2 regions of the Streptomyces aurantiaciflavus genome follow, and region 2 is predicted to be linked to the other one. Evidence: riboswitches for the same ligand, from Rfam matches in the RefSeq annotation. Region 2 holds a riboswitch; the other holds the start of a gene.

What was found. Region 2 has a riboswitch for cobalamin ahead of ACPT94_RS21785 (cobalamin biosynthesis protein). Riboswitches for the same ligand answer to the same signal wherever they lie in the genome.
Region 1: another riboswitch for cobalamin. It lies ahead of ACPT94_RS05100 (ribonucleoside-diphosphate reductase subunit alpha); the one in region 2 lies ahead of ACPT94_RS21785 (cobalamin biosynthesis protein).

What each region holds. Positions count from the first base shown of each region.
Region 1 covers NZ_JBNCAQ010000004.1:17,307-24,527, forward strand. Annotated here, with positions in the region: gene ACPT94_RS05080 (GntR family transcriptional regulator) at 69-836, shown strand; gene ACPT94_RS05085 (DUF3311 domain-containing protein) at 1,048-1,314, shown strand; gene mctP (monocarboxylate uptake permease MctP) at 1,311-2,939, shown strand; gene ACPT94_RS05095 (GNAT family N-acetyltransferase) at 3,031-3,537, shown strand; cobalamin riboswitch at 3,590-3,713, shown strand; gene ACPT94_RS05100 (ribonucleoside-diphosphate reductase subunit alpha) at 3,837-6,221, shown strand; gene ACPT94_RS05105 (ribonucleotide-diphosphate reductase subunit beta) at 6,221-7,221, shown strand, end outside.
Region 2 covers NZ_JBNCAQ010000017.1:141,192-148,412, reverse strand. Annotated here, with positions in the region: gene ACPT94_RS21800 (class II aldolase/adducin family protein) at 1-263, opposite strand, end outside; gene ACPT94_RS21795 (inorganic phosphate transporter) at 607-1,845, shown strand; gene ACPT94_RS21790 (hypothetical protein) at 1,879-2,100, shown strand; cobalamin riboswitch at 2,233-2,372, shown strand; gene ACPT94_RS21785 (cobalamin biosynthesis protein) at 2,474-3,421, shown strand; gene ACPT94_RS21780 (cobyric acid synthase) at 3,418-4,950, shown strand; gene cobN (cobaltochelatase subunit CobN) at 4,947-7,221, shown strand, end outside.

The DNA.
Region 1 (7,221 bases), on a different contig from region 2:
GCCACGATGTGAGCCGCGGCCGATGGGGATGTCGGTCGTATCGGCACCCGGAGCCGGGAAGGCAGGCCATGAGCACCGACGTCAGCAGTGCGGAGAACGAGGGTGGGGCGACCGTCCGTACCGCGCGTGTGCCCAAGTACTACCGCCTGAAGAAGCACCTGCTCGACATGACGCAGACGCAGGCGCCCGGTACGCCGGTGCCGCCCGAGCGGACGCTGGCGGCCGAGTTCGACACCTCGCGCACGACCGTGCGTCAGGCCCTGCAGGAACTGGTCGTCGAGGGCCGGCTGGAGCGCATCCAGGGCAAGGGCACCTTCGTCGCCAAGCCGAAGGTCTCCCAGGCGCTCCAACTCACCTCGTACACCGAGGACATGCGTGCCCAGGGCCTCGAACCCACCTCGCAGCTCCTCGACATCGGCTACATCACCGCCGACGACACCCTCGCCGGTCTGCTCGACATCGCCCCCGGCGGGCGCGTGCTGCGCATCGAGCGGCTGCGCATGGCCAACGGCGAGCCGATGGCGATCGAGACGACCCACCTGAGCGCGAAGCGCTTCCCCGCCCTGCGGCGCAGCCTGGTCAAGTACACGTCCCTCTACACCGCGCTCGCCGAGGTCTACGACGTCCACCTCGCGGAGGCCGAGGAGACCATCGAGACCTCGCTGGCCACCCCGCGCGAGGCGGGCCTGCTCGGCACCGACGTGGGCCTGCCGATGCTGATGCTCTCCCGGCACTCCCTGGACAAGGAGGGCAAGCCGGTGGAGTGGGTGCGGTCGGTCTACCGGGGGGACCGGTACAAGTTCGTCGCGCGGCTGAAGCGGCCCCAGGGGGAGTGAACCCCGCCGGGTCGCGCAGCGGCTCGAAACTCGCTGTCAACCGATGGCGGTGAGTGGGCAACTCTTGAGGGACGGGAGGGCTCCCGGTGCGCGTCGCCAAGGAAGCGAAGCGCGCCGGAACCCTCGCTCCGCAAGGGGTTTCCCGGGACGGAACCGTCGCTTAGATTTCGTGCGCACTACACGTTGATCAGTGAGGGGACGGAGCCGTTCGATGTCAGATGCCCCAGAAGTGACCAGAGGACCGGTGGTGACGCCGGTACGCGTCGTCATCGCCCTCTGCCTGTTCGCGCCCTTCGTGGCGATGTTGTGGGTGGGTTCGTACGCCAAGGTGGACCCGAAGTTCATCGGCATCCCCTTCTTCTACTGGTACCAGATGGCGTGGGTGCTGATCTCCACCGCGCTCACGATGGTCGCCTACAAGCTGTGGCAGCGTGACCAGCGCGCCCGCGAGGCCGCGAACGGGGGTGCGTCGAAGTGAACGACGGCGTGAACGGCGTCGCACTCGCCGTCTTCATCTTCTTCTTCCTGGCCGTCACGGTCATGGGCTTCCTGGCCGCGCGCTGGCGCAGGGCCGAGAACGAGCACAGCCTCGACGAATGGGGCCTGGGCGGCCGGTCGTTCGGCACCTGGATCACCTGGTTCCTGCTGGGCGGCGACCTCTACACGGCGTACACCTTCGTCGCCGTCCCGGCGGCGATCTACGCGGCGGGCGCGGCGGGCTTCTTCGCGGTGCCCTACACGATCCTCGTCTACCCGCTCATCTTCACGTTCCTGCCGCGCCTGTGGTCGGTCTCGCACAAGCACGGATACGTGACGACCTCGGACTTCGTGCGCGGCCGCTTCGGCTCCAAGGGCCTGTCCCTGGCCGTGGCCCTCACCGGCATCCTCGCGACCATGCCGTACATCGCGCTCCAACTCGTCGGCATCCAGGCCGTGCTGGACGTGATGGGCGTCGGCGGCGGCGAGAACACGAACTGGTTCGTCAAGGACCTGCCGCTGCTGATCGCCTTCGGCGTGCTGGCCGCGTACACGTACTCGTCGGGTCTGCGCGCCCCCGCGCTGATCGCGTTCGTGAAGGACACCCTGATCTACATCGTGATCGCGGTGGCCATCATCTACATCCCGATCAAGCTGGGCGGGTTCGACGACATCTTCGCCAAGGCGGGTGACGCCTACGCGCAGATCAACCCGGCGACGGAGAAGCCGCGCGGCGCCCTGGTGCCGCCGGAGGCGAACCAGTGGACCTACGCCACGCTGGCGCTTGGCTCCGCGCTGGCGCTGTTCATGTACCCGCACTCCATCACCGCGACGCTGTCCTCGCGCAGCCGTGAGGTGATCCGCCGCAACACCACGATCCTGCCGCTGTACTCCCTCATGCTCGGCCTGCTGGCCCTGCTGGGCTTCATGGCGATCGCGGCCGGCGTCAAGGTCACCAACGGGCAGCTGGCGATCCCGCAGCTCTTCGAGGACATGTTCCCGGACTGGTTCGCGGGCGTGGCCTTCGCGGCGATCGGCATCGGCGCGCTCGTCCCGGCGGCGATCATGTCCATCGCGGCCGCGAACCTCTTCACCCGCAACATCTACAAGGACTTCATCAAGCCGCACGCCACGCCCAAGGACGAGACCCGCGTCTCCAAGCTGGTCTCGCTGCTGGTGAAGGTCGGCGCGCTGGCCTTCGTCCTGACGATGGACAAGACCGTCGCGATCAACTTCCAGCTGCTGGGCGGCATCTGGATCCTGCAGACCTTCCCGGCCCTGGTCGGCGGTCTGTTCACCCGCTGGTTCCACCGCTGGGCGCTGCTCGCCGGCTGGGCGGTCGGCATGGTGTACGGCACGGTCGCCGCGTACGGCGTCGCCTCCCCGACGCAGAAGCACTTCGGCGGCTCGTCGAAGGAGATCCCCGGCATCGGCGAGATCGGCTACATCGGCCTGACGGCGTTCGTCCTGAACCTGGCGGTGACGGTGGTCCTGACCTTCGTCCTGAAGGCGGTCAAGGCTCCCGAGGGCATCGACGAGACGAGCCCGGAGGACTACACGGCGGACGCCGGCGACCCGGGCGTCCAGGTGGAGCTGCCGCCGGCGACGGCGGGCACGTCCCACTAGGCGACACGGGCCTCGGTTCGACACGGGCATCGGCGGGCCGTCGGAGAAATCCGGCGGCCCGTTGCCGTGCGGGTGGGGCACACTGCGCCGCATGGACATCCGGATCAGGGAAGCGAACCCCACCGAACACACCGCCCTCGGCGACCTCACCGCCCGCGCCTACCTCGACGACGGTCTCCTCGACTTCGGCGAGAGCGACCCGTACCTGCCGGTGCTGAAGGACGTGGCCGCGCGGGCGGCCGCCGCCGAGGTCCTCGTCGCCGTGGAGGGCGACAGACTGCTCGGAGGAGTCACCTTCGTCCCCGCCGGCGGCCCCGTGGCCGACATCGCCCGCCCCGGCGAGGCCGAGATCAGGGCGCTCGCGGTCGCGCACGAGGCCCGCGGCCGGGGCGCCGGGGAGGCCCTCGTACGGGCCTGCCTCGACCGCGCGCGGGCCACGGAGGGCTGCACAGCCGTCGTGCTGTCGAGTCAGCGGGCCATGCACACCGCCCACCGCCTCTACGAACGCCTCGGCTTCGTCCGCACACCCGAGCGGGACTGGAACCCCGTCCCGCAGCTGGACGACATCACTCTCCTCACCTACCGGTTGACGCTCTGAAACCAGCTCGACACAACATCTGGGGGTGGCGTGACGGGCGGGCACAAGATGTATGCTCATGCTCGCTGTCGCCGCAGGGGAATCCGGTGTGAATCCGGAACTGTCCCGCAACGGTGTACTTGCGTGTTTCCGCACGCCTGTTCAGTCCGAGGACCTGCCGACAGCGCACCCGGTCCGTCCGGTTCGGGTGCCTGACGTCCGGGCCTCGTGGAATGGGCCGGTGGACGCGAAGCGCCGTGCGCTCGTGTGCTGCCCCCTGCCCTCCGCAAGGCCCCCGCCGAGCGAGGGAGAGCCTCCACGTGACCATCGCGCCAGCCGACCCGGCTTCAGCAGTCCCGGAGACCGACGGTCCCGGAGCCGCGCTGCTGCGGACCCTGACCGAGCTGACCGCCGACCTCCCCGACGCCGACCCCGGCCGGGTCGCCGCCGCCGCCCTGCGCGGCCGGTCCGCTCGGGGGACCTTCGACGAGGTCACCGCAGAGCTGCGCGAACTGGCCACGGAGGCGGCCGCCGGCCTCATCTCCGAGGACCCCGCCTACTCCCGGCTGGCCGCGCGTCTGCTGACCGTCGGAATCCGCGCCGAGGCCGCCTCACAGGGCGTCACCTCCTTCACGGAGTCGATCGCCGTCGGCCACCGCGAGGGGCTGATCGCCGACCGCACCGCCGAGTTCGTCCGCCTGCACGCGGCCCGCCTCGACGCCCTGATCGACCCGCACGCCGACGACCGCTTCGGCTACTTCGGCCTGCGCACGCTCCACAGCCGCTACCTCCTGCGCCACCCCATCACCCGCAAGGTGATCGAGACGCCCCAGCACTTCCTGCTGCGGGTCGCCGCCGGTCTCGCCGAGGACACCGCGCTCAACGCGAAGACGGGGGCCCGCTCCGTCGACGAAGTCGCCTCGCTCTACGGGCTGATGAGCCGCCTCGACTACCTCCCCTCCTCCCCCACGCTCTTCAACTCCGGCACCCGGCACCCCCAGATGTCGTCCTGCTACCTCCTCGACTCCCCCAAGGACGAGCTGGACTCCATCTACGACCGCTACCACCAGGTCGCCCGCCTCTCGAAGCACGCCGGCGGCATCGGGCTGTCGTACTCCCGGATCCGCTCGCGCGGTTCGCTGATCCGCGGCACCAACGGGCACTCCAACGGCATCGTCCCGTTCCTGAAGACCCTCGACGCCTCGGTCGCCGCCGTGAACCAGGGCGGCCGGCGCAAGGGCGCCGCCGCGGTCTACCTGGAGACATGGCACTCCGACATCGAGGAGTTCCTGGAGCTGCGCGACAACACGGGTGAGGACGCCCGCCGTACGCACAACCTGAACCTCGCGCACTGGATCCCGGACGAGTTCATGCGCCGGGTCAACGCCGACGGGCCGTGGTCGCTGTTCTCCCCGGCCGACGTGCCCGAGCTGGTCGACCTGTGGGGCGAGGAGTTCGACGCCGCCTACCGCAGGGCCGAGGAGGCGGGGCTCGCGAAGAAGACCGTCCCCGCCCGTGACCTGTACGGCCGCATGATGCGCACCCTCGCGCAGACCGGCAACGGCTGGATGACCTTCAAGGACGCCGCCAACCGCACCGCCAACCAGACGGCCGAGCCGGGCCGTGTCGTCCACTCCTCCAACCTCTGCACGGAGATCCTGGAGGTCACGGACGACGGGGAGACGGCGGTCTGCAACCTGGGGTCGGTCAACCTCGGCGCGTTCGTCGACACGGCGACCGGGGACATCGACTGGGAGCGGCTGGACGAGACCGTCCGCACCGCCGTCACCTTCCTCGACCGCGTCGTCGACATCAACTTCTACCCGACCGAGCAGGCGGGCCGCTCCAACGCCCGCTGGCGCCCGGTCGGTCTCGGCGCGATGGGCCTCCAGGACGTCTTCTTCAAGCTGCGCCTGCCCTTCGACTCGCCCGAGGCCAAGGCCCTCTCCACCCGGATCGCCGAGCGCGTCATGCTCGCCGCGTACGAGGCCTCCGCCGACCTCGCCGAGCGCAGCGGCCCGCTGCCGGCCTGGGACAAGACCCGTACGGCCCGGGGTGTCCTCCACCCCGACCACTACGGCGTCGAGTTCACCTGGCCGGAGCGCTGGGCGGCCCTGCGCGAGCGGATCGCGGCCGTCGGCCTGCGCAACTCCCTGCTCCTCGCCATCGCGCCGACCGCGACCATCGCGTCCATCGCGGGCGTGTACGAGTGCATCGAGCCGCAGGTGTCCAACCTGTTCAAGCGCGAGACGCTGTCCGGTGAGTTCCTCCAGGTGAACTCGTACCTGGTGCGGGACCTGAAGGAGCTGGGCGTGTGGGACGCCCGCACCCGTGAGGCGCTGCGCGACTCGAACGGCTCGGTGCAGGACTTCGCCTGGATCCCGGCCGACGTCCGCGCCCTGTACCGCACGGCCTGGGAGATTCCGCAGCGCGGCCTGATCGACATGGCCGCCGCCCGGACGCCGTTCCTGGACCAGTCCCAGTCCCTGAACCTGTTCATGGAGACGCCGACCATCGGCAAGCTCTCCTCGATGTACGCGTACGCCTGGAAGTCGGGCCTGAAGACGACGTACTACCTGCGCTCGCGTCCGGCGACCCGCATCGCCCGCGCGGCCCAGGCCGCCATCCCCGTCCAGGCGACCCCGGACCCCGAGGCCGTCGCCTGCTCCCTGGAAAACCCCGAGTCCTGCGAGGCCTGCCAGTGATGACCCGTAACGCCAACCTGCTCGACCCGGGCTTCGAGCTGACGCTGCGTCCCATGCGCTATCCGGACTTCTACGAGCGCTACCGGGACGCCATCAAGAACACCTGGACCGTGGAGGAGGTCGACCTCCACTCGGACGTCGCCGACCTCGCGAAGCTCACGCCGGCGGAGCAGCACCTCATCGGCCGTCTGGTCGCCTTCTTCGCGACGGGCGACTCGATCGTCGCGAACAACCTGGTGCTGACGCTGTACAAGCACATCAACTCCCCGGAAGCGCGCCTGTACCTGTCGCGCCAGCTCTTCGAGGAGGCCGTCCACGTCCAGTTCTATCTGACCCTGCTGGACACCTACCTGCCCGACCCGGACGACCGCGCGGCCGCCTTCGCCGCCGTCGAGAACATCCCCTCCATCCGCGAGAAGGCCGAGTTCTGCTTCAAGTGGATCAACGAGGTCGAGAAGCTGGACCGCCTGGAGACGAAGGCCGACCGCCGCCGCTTCCTGCTCAACCTCGTCTGCTTCGCCGCGTGCATCGAGGGGCTGTTCTTCTACGGCGCCTTCGCGTACGTCTACTGGTTCCGCAGCCGGGGTCTGCTGCACGGCCTCGCCACCGGCACCAACTGGGTGTTCCGCGACGAGACCATGCACATGAGCTTCGCGTTCGACGTCGTCGACACCGTCCGCAAGGAGGAGCCGGACCTCTTCGACGACGAGCTCCAGCGGCAGGTCACCGACATGCTGCGGGAGGCCGTCGAGGCCGAGCTGCAGTTCGCGCGCGACCTGTGCGGTGACGGCCTGCCGGGCATGAACACCGACTCGATGCGGCAGTACCTGGAGTGCGTCGCCGACCAGCGCCTCACGCGGCTCGGTTTCGCCCCGGTGTACGGCTCGGAGAACCCCTTCTCCTTCATGGAGCTGCAGGGTGTTCAGGAGCTGACCAACTTCTTCGAGCGCCGGCCGTCGGCGTACCAGGTCGCGGTGGAGGGCACGGTCGACCTGGACGA
Region 2 (7,221 bases):
GTGCCGAGCACCTGCCGGCCGTCGAGGTCGACGCCGGTGATGTCGTCCGGGGTGAGGCGGTCGTAGGGCACGCCCGACGGTGTGACCAGCACCGTGTCGCCGACGCGCACCGAGACGTTGCCGGAGGTGCCGACGACCAGTCCGTCGGCGACGGTGCGGCGTGCCGTGGCGACGAGCGCCTCCCAGGCCCGTGCCTCCTCCTCACCGCGCATGCCGTCCATGTGGTCACGGGCGTCCCGCCGGTCGCGTCGCTGCTCAGCCATACCGCGATCCTGCCAGGAGGGGCGTGCGCCGTCGCCCGGCGCGGGCGCCTCACCGGCGCCGGCGCCGTGGGCCGGCTCCTGCGTCCGCAGGGTCGTCGTGGACCTTCCGGCGGTACGACATCGGGGGCGGTCTGCCGGGTGACGAAAATCTCTTCAACGGCTCCGCTGAGGGCCTGGTGAGGTGCGCCCGGGGCTCCTGGCCGTGCGGCGCCTGGCTCGCCCCGGCGGAGCGGAACAGCATTCCCCACTTGTGGACACCGTGATGCCCGCCCCAGTTCACCTTCCGTTCACTCAGGTTACCTACGTTCGTCCGACCAATGACCTCGAACGAATGCCTGGGTAAATGGAAAGCTTCTCGCTGATCCTCGCGATTGTGGTGGTAACCGCACTCGCGTTCGATTTCACGAACGGTTTCCACGACACCGCCAACGCGATGGCCACGACCATCTCGACCGGTGCGCTCAAGCCCAAGGTCGCGGTGGCCATGTCCGCCGTGCTGAACCTCGTGGGCGCCTTCCTCTCCGTGGAGGTCGCCAACACGATCTCCAAGGGTCTCGTCGACGAGACCGGTATACGTCCCGAGGTCATCTTCGCCGCCCTGGTCGGCGCGATCCTCTGGAACCTGCTGACCTGGCTCGTGGGCCTCCCGTCCAGCTCCTCGCACGCCCTCATGGGTGGTCTGATCGGCGCCACCATCGCCTCGGCGGGCGTCGGCGCGGTGCACGGCGACGTGCTCGTCACCAAGGTGCTGATCCCGGCGATCGCGGCCCCGCTGGTCGCGGGCATCGCCGCGATGCTCGCCACGCGCCTGTCGTACACGCTCGGCAGGAAGGCCGACGGCAAGGCCGCCGAGAAGGGCTACCGCGCGGGCCAGATCGCCTCCGCCGGCCTGGTCTCCCTCGCGCACGGCACGAACGACGCCCAGAAGACGATGGGCATCATCACCCTCGCCCTGGTCGCCGGCGGCGCCGTCGCGCCCGACTCCGACCCGCCCCTGTGGGTCATCCTCTCCGCGGGCCTCGCGATCGCGCTCGGCACCTACCTCGGCGGCTGGCGCATCATCCGCACCATGGGCAGGGGCCTGACCGACCTCCAGCCGCAGCAGGGCTTCGCCGCCCAGACCAGCGCGGCGACCGTCATCCTCGCCTCCTCCCACCTCGGCTTCTCCCTCTCCACCACGCACTCCGTCTCCGGCTCGGTGATGGGCGCGGGCCTCGGCCGCAAGGGCGGCGTCGTCCGCTGGTCGACCGCCACCCGCATGTTCGTCGCCTGGGGCCTGACGCTGCCCGCGGCGGCCCTGGTCGGCGCGATCGCCGAGTGGGTGACCGGCCTCGGCGACTGGGGTACGGCGCTCGTCGCGGTGTTCCTCGTCGCCTCCAGCGCGGCGATCTGGAAGATCTCGCGCCGCGAGGTCGTCGACCACAACAACGTCAACGACACCGAGGAGCCGCCCGGCGTGGTGACCACCGCGATCGCCGCGGTGACCCCGCCTCCCACGGGCACGGTGACCGAGGACCTGACGGCCACGATCCCCGCCCCCACGGGCGAGTCGGCTCCGCCGGCCGCCACCACCCCCGTCTGAGCCCCGGCACCCGGGTACGAAGGAAGAAGCATCATGAAGATCGACTGGGCTGCCCTCGGCTCCGTCTTCGGCGTCAGCCTCGTGGTCACCGTGGCCCTCGTGGCCCTGTTCACCCTCGGCATCGCGGGCCTGTCCCGCCGCGAGCGCGCCGCCGCCCAGGGCGAGTCGGCCGCGCTGGCCCTCACCGCGGCGTACGCGTGCTTCGCGGCCTGCGCGGCGGCGGTGGCGTACGGCATCTCACTGATCGTCGCCTGACGCCGGACGCTCCGGCGTACGCGGGGTGCGGGACGGATCGCCGTCCCGCACCTCGCCTTTTCGTGCCCCGGCGCACGCCCGCGTGTGGGGTTCTGCACACTCTCCCCGCGCAGGTCAACAGCAAGTTGACGGCCCTTCCGGGCCCGTGGTGGACTGCCGGAGCCATGTACGGCGGCAGGAGAGGAAGCCGGTGTGAGTCCGGCGCGGTCCCGCCACTGTCACCGGGGTGGACAACCCCGGGAGCCAGGAACTCTCGTCGCCGGTCTCGTCGAACCAGGGCGTGGACACCCTGAGTGAGGACATATCGCCATGCTCGGCTGCCGTTCGAGGTTCAGCACCCGGTCGTTGCCCGACTCCACGGTCGGCTGAGCCGATGGGTGCCGATCGCGTTCACGCGTACGGCGCCGCCGTCGGCCTCCTGGGGGACCTGCTTCTCGGCGATCCGCGCCGAGGGCATCCGGTCGCCCTGTTCGGACGGGCCGCGGCCGGCGTGGAACGGGTGCTGTGGCGGGACCACCGCGGGTGGGGCGCGCTGCACACCGCCGTGTGCGCCGGGGGCGCCGTCGCGCTCGGGGCCGTCGCCTCGCGTGCCGTACGACGCTCCCCCGCCGCCTCCGTCGCCCTCACCGCCGCCTCCACCTGGGCCGTCGTCGGCGGCACCTCCCTCGTGCGGGAGGCCCGGGCCATCGGTCGGGCCCTCGAGGCCGGGGACGTCGAGGCCGCACGGGCACGGCTGCCGCACCTGTGCGGGCGGGACCCACAGGCCCTGGACGCCGACGGGATCGCCCGTGCCGTGGTCGAGTCCGTCGCCGAGAACACCTCCGACGCGGTGGTCGGGGCGCTCGTGTGGGGCGGACTCGCCGGCGTGCCGGGGCTGCTGGGGTTCCGGGCCGTCAACACCCTCGACGCCATGGTCGGGCACCGGTCACCGAGACATCTGCGGTACGGGTGGGCCTCCGCGCGGCTCGACGACGTCGCCGGATGGCCGGGGGCGCGGCTGACCGCCGTACTCGCCGCCGTCGCCGGGGACGATCCGCGGGGGGCCGTACGGGCGTGGCGGGACGATGCGCGCAAGCATCCCAGTCCCAACGCCGGGCCCGTGGAGGCCTCCTTCGCGGGCGCGCTCGGTGTGCGGCTGGGCGGGACGCTCTCCTACGGCGGCCGGGTCGAGCACCGGCCCGTGCTCAACGGGGCGGCGGGGCGGCCCGTCGTCCCCCACGACATCGAACGCGCCGCGCGGCTCTCCCGCCGTGTCGGCCTGCTCGCGCTCGGCGTCACCGTCGCCGCGCGCCTCGTCGCGAAGAAGGGGCGTACGTCATGAGCGGGGGTCTCCTCGTCGCCGGCACCACCTCCGACGCCGGCAAGAGCGTCGTGACGGCCGGGATCTGCCGGTGGCTGGTGCGGCAGGGGGTCAAGGTCGCGCCGTTCAAGGCGCAGAACATGTCCCTGAACTCGTTCGTCACCCGCGAAGGGGCCGAGATCGGGCGGGCCCAGGCCATGCAGGCGCAGGCCTGCCGGGTGGAGCCCACCGCGCTGATGAACCCCGTGCTGCTGAAGCCGGGTGGCGAGCAGAGCAGTCAGGTGGTGCTGCTCGGGAAGCCCGTGGGCGAGCTGAGCGCCCGGGGCTATCACGGCGGGCGGCAGCAGAAGCTGCTCGGGACCGTGCTGGACTGTCTCGCCGAGTTGCGGGGCACGTATGACGCGGTGATCTGTGAGGGCGCCGGTTCTCCCGCCGAGATCAATCTCCGGCGGACCGACATCGTGAACATGGGGATCGCCCGGAACGCCCGGCTCCCCGTGCTCGTCGTCGGCGACATCGACCGGGGCGGGGTCTTCGCCTCGTTCTTCGGGACCGTGGCCCTGCTCTCCCCCGAGGACCAGGAACTGGTCGCCGGATTCCTCGTCAACAAGTTCCGGGGTGACGTCTCGCTGCTGGAGCCGGGGCTCGACATGCTGCACGGGCTCACCGGGCGGCGGACGTACGGCGTGCTGCCGTTCCGGCACGGGCTCGGGATCGACGAGGAGGACGGGCTGCGGGTTTCCCTGCGGGGCACCGTCCGGGAATCGGTGGTCGCCCCGCCGGTCGGCGAGGACGTGCTGCGCGTCGCCGTCTGCGCGATCCCGCTCATGTCCAACTTCACCGACGTGGACGCGCTCGCCGCCGAACCCGGCGTCGTGGTGCGGTTCGTGGACCGGCCGGAGGAACTGGCCGACGCCGACCTCGTGGTGGTTCCGGGGACCCGGGGGACCGTACGGGCGCTGGAGTGGCTGCACGAGCGGGGGCTCGCACAAGCCTTGAGGCGCAGGGCGTCCGAGGACCGGCCCGTCCTGGGCGTCTGCGGCGGCTTCCAGATCCTCGGCGAGCACATCGAGGACGAGGTCGAGAGCCGGCGGGGTCATGTCGAAGGGCTCGGAGTCCTCCCCGTCCGCGTGCGGTTCGCGCGCGAGAAGACCCTCACCCGGCCCGTGGGGGAAGCCCTCGGCGAGCACGTCGAGGGGTACGAGATCCATCACGGGGTCGCCGACGTCACCGGCGGGGACACATTCATCTCCGATGACCAAGGACACAGCCTGGACGGCTGCCGGGTCGGTGCCGTCTGGGGCACGCACTGGCACGGTTCGCTGGAGTCGGACGGTTTCCGGCGCGCCTTCCTGCGCGAGGTGGCGGCCGCCGCGGGCCGCCGGTTCGTGCCGGCCGCCGACACCTCGTTCGCCGCGCTGCGCGAGGAGCAGCTCGACCGGCTCGGCGATCTGATCGAACAGCACGCGGACACGGACGCGCTCTGGCGGCTCATCGAGTCGGGCGCGCCGCAAGGACTGCCTTTCATTCCACCGGGAGCGCCCGCATGAGCACAGTGTTGTTGTTGTCGACCGCCGACACGGATCTGCTGGCGGCTCGGGCCGCCTCCGGCGCCTCCTACCGGATCGGCAACCCGACCCGGGTGGACGTCGCGGAGGAGCTGCCCGGTCTCGTCGAGGGCGCCGACATCGCCGTCGTACGGCTGCTGGGCGGCAAGCGAGCCTGGGAGGACGGGCTCGCCGCGCTCAAGGCGTCCGGTGTGCCGACGGTGCTGCTGGGCGGTGAGGCGGTGCCCGACGCGGAGTTGATGGCCGAGTCGTCCGTGCCGGCCGGTGTCGTCGCGGAGGCGCTCAAGTACCTCGTCGAGGGCGGGCCGGGCAACCTGACCGAGCTGGCGCGGTTCCTCTCCGACACCGTGCTGCTGACCGGCGAGGGCTTCGTCGAGCCGCGGAAGATGCCCGAGTACGGGGTGCACGGGGAGCGTGACCTCGTCGAGGGACGGCCGACCGTCGGCGTGCTCTTCTACCGGGCCCATGAGCTGAGCGGCAACACCGCCTTCGTGGACACGCTGTGCGACGCGATCGAGGCGCAGGGGGCCAACGCCCTTCCCGTGTACTGCGGTTCGCTGCGCGGGGCGGAGGCGGGGCTGTACGAGATCCTCGGCCGGACCGACGCCCTGGTCGCCACCGTTCTCGCGGCCGGCGGCACGCATGCCTCGCAGGCATCGGCGGGCGGCGACGAGGAGGCCTGGGACATCGGGGCGCTCGCCGACCTCGACGTGCCGGTGCTGCAGGGGCTCTGCCTGACGTCCTCGCGGGCCGCCTGGGACGAGTCCGACGCCGCCCTCTCCCCCATGGACGCGGCGATGCAGGTCGCGATCCCGGAGTTCGACGGGCGGCTGATCACGGTCCCCTTCTCCTTCAAGGAGCAGGGCCCGGACGACGTGCCCGTGTACGTCGCCGACCCCGAGCGGGCCGCCCGGGTCGCCGGGATCGCCGTACGGCACGCGCGGTTGAAGCACAAGCCGAACGCGGAGAAGAAGCTCGCGCTCGTGTTCACCGCCTACCCGACCAAGCACTCGCGCGTCGGCAACGCGGTCGGCCTGGACACGCCGGCGTCGGCGGTGCGGGTGCTGGACGCGCTCAAGCAGGCCGGATACGGCGTCACCGAATACCCCGACAACGGCGACGAGTTGATCCACCGGCTCATCGAGGCCGGCGGGCACGACGTGGAGTGGCTGACGGAGGAGCAGCTCGCCGCCGCTCCCGCCCGGGTGCCGCTCGCCGACTACCGGGCCTGGTTCGACAAGCTCGACCCGGAGCTCAGGGACGCCATGGTCGAGGCGTGGGGTGAGCCGCCGGGCAACCTGTACGTGGACGGGGACGACATCGTCCTCGCCTCCCTCGGGTTCGGGAACGTCGTCGTCATGATCCAGCCGCCGCGCGGCTTCGGCGAGAACCCGATCGCGATCTACCACGACCCCGACATGCCGCCGTCGCACCACTACATGGCGGCCTACCGGTGGCTGGAGGCTGCGACATCGGAGGGGGGCTTCGGCGCCGACGCGATCGTGCACATGGGCAAGCACGGCACGATGGAGTGGCTGCCGGGCAAGGGGCTGGGGCTCAGCGGGGGCTGCGCTCCGGACGCCGTCCTGGGCGACCTGCCGCTGATCTACCCGTTCATCGTCAACGACCCCGGTGAGGGCACCCAGGCCAAGCGGCGCGGGCACGCCACCGTCGTCGACCACCTCGTACCGCCGATGGCACGGGCCGACACCTACGGCGACCTGGCCAAGCTGGAGCAGCTGCTCGACGAGTACGCGCTCGTCTCCGACCTGGACCCGACGAAGGCGCCCGCCGTGCGGGCCCAGATCTGGACGCTGGTCAAGGCGGCCGAGCTCCACCACGACCTGCATGTCGACGAGCAGCCGGACGACGACGAGTTCGACGAGTTCGTCATGCACATCGACGGCTATCTGTGCGAGATCAAGGACGTGCAGATCCGGGACGGGCTGCACATCCTGGGCGGCGGGCCGGTCGGTGAGGCACGGGTGAACCTGGTGCTCGCCGTGCTGCGCGCGTCGCAGGTGTGGGGTGGGCAGGCGAACGCGCTGCCGGGTCTCAGGGCGTCCCTGGCGGAGCACTTCGGGCTCGTGGAGAAGGAGTTGCTGGCCGAGCCGGGGGCTCCGGTGAAGCTGCCGGTGGAGCTGACGGACCTGGTGGAGGGGCCGTCGCGCACGGCCGCCGACGCGATCGACCTGCTGGAGCAGTTGTGCCGGCGGATCGCGGAGGGGATGGAGGCGCGGGACTGGGCGGTCG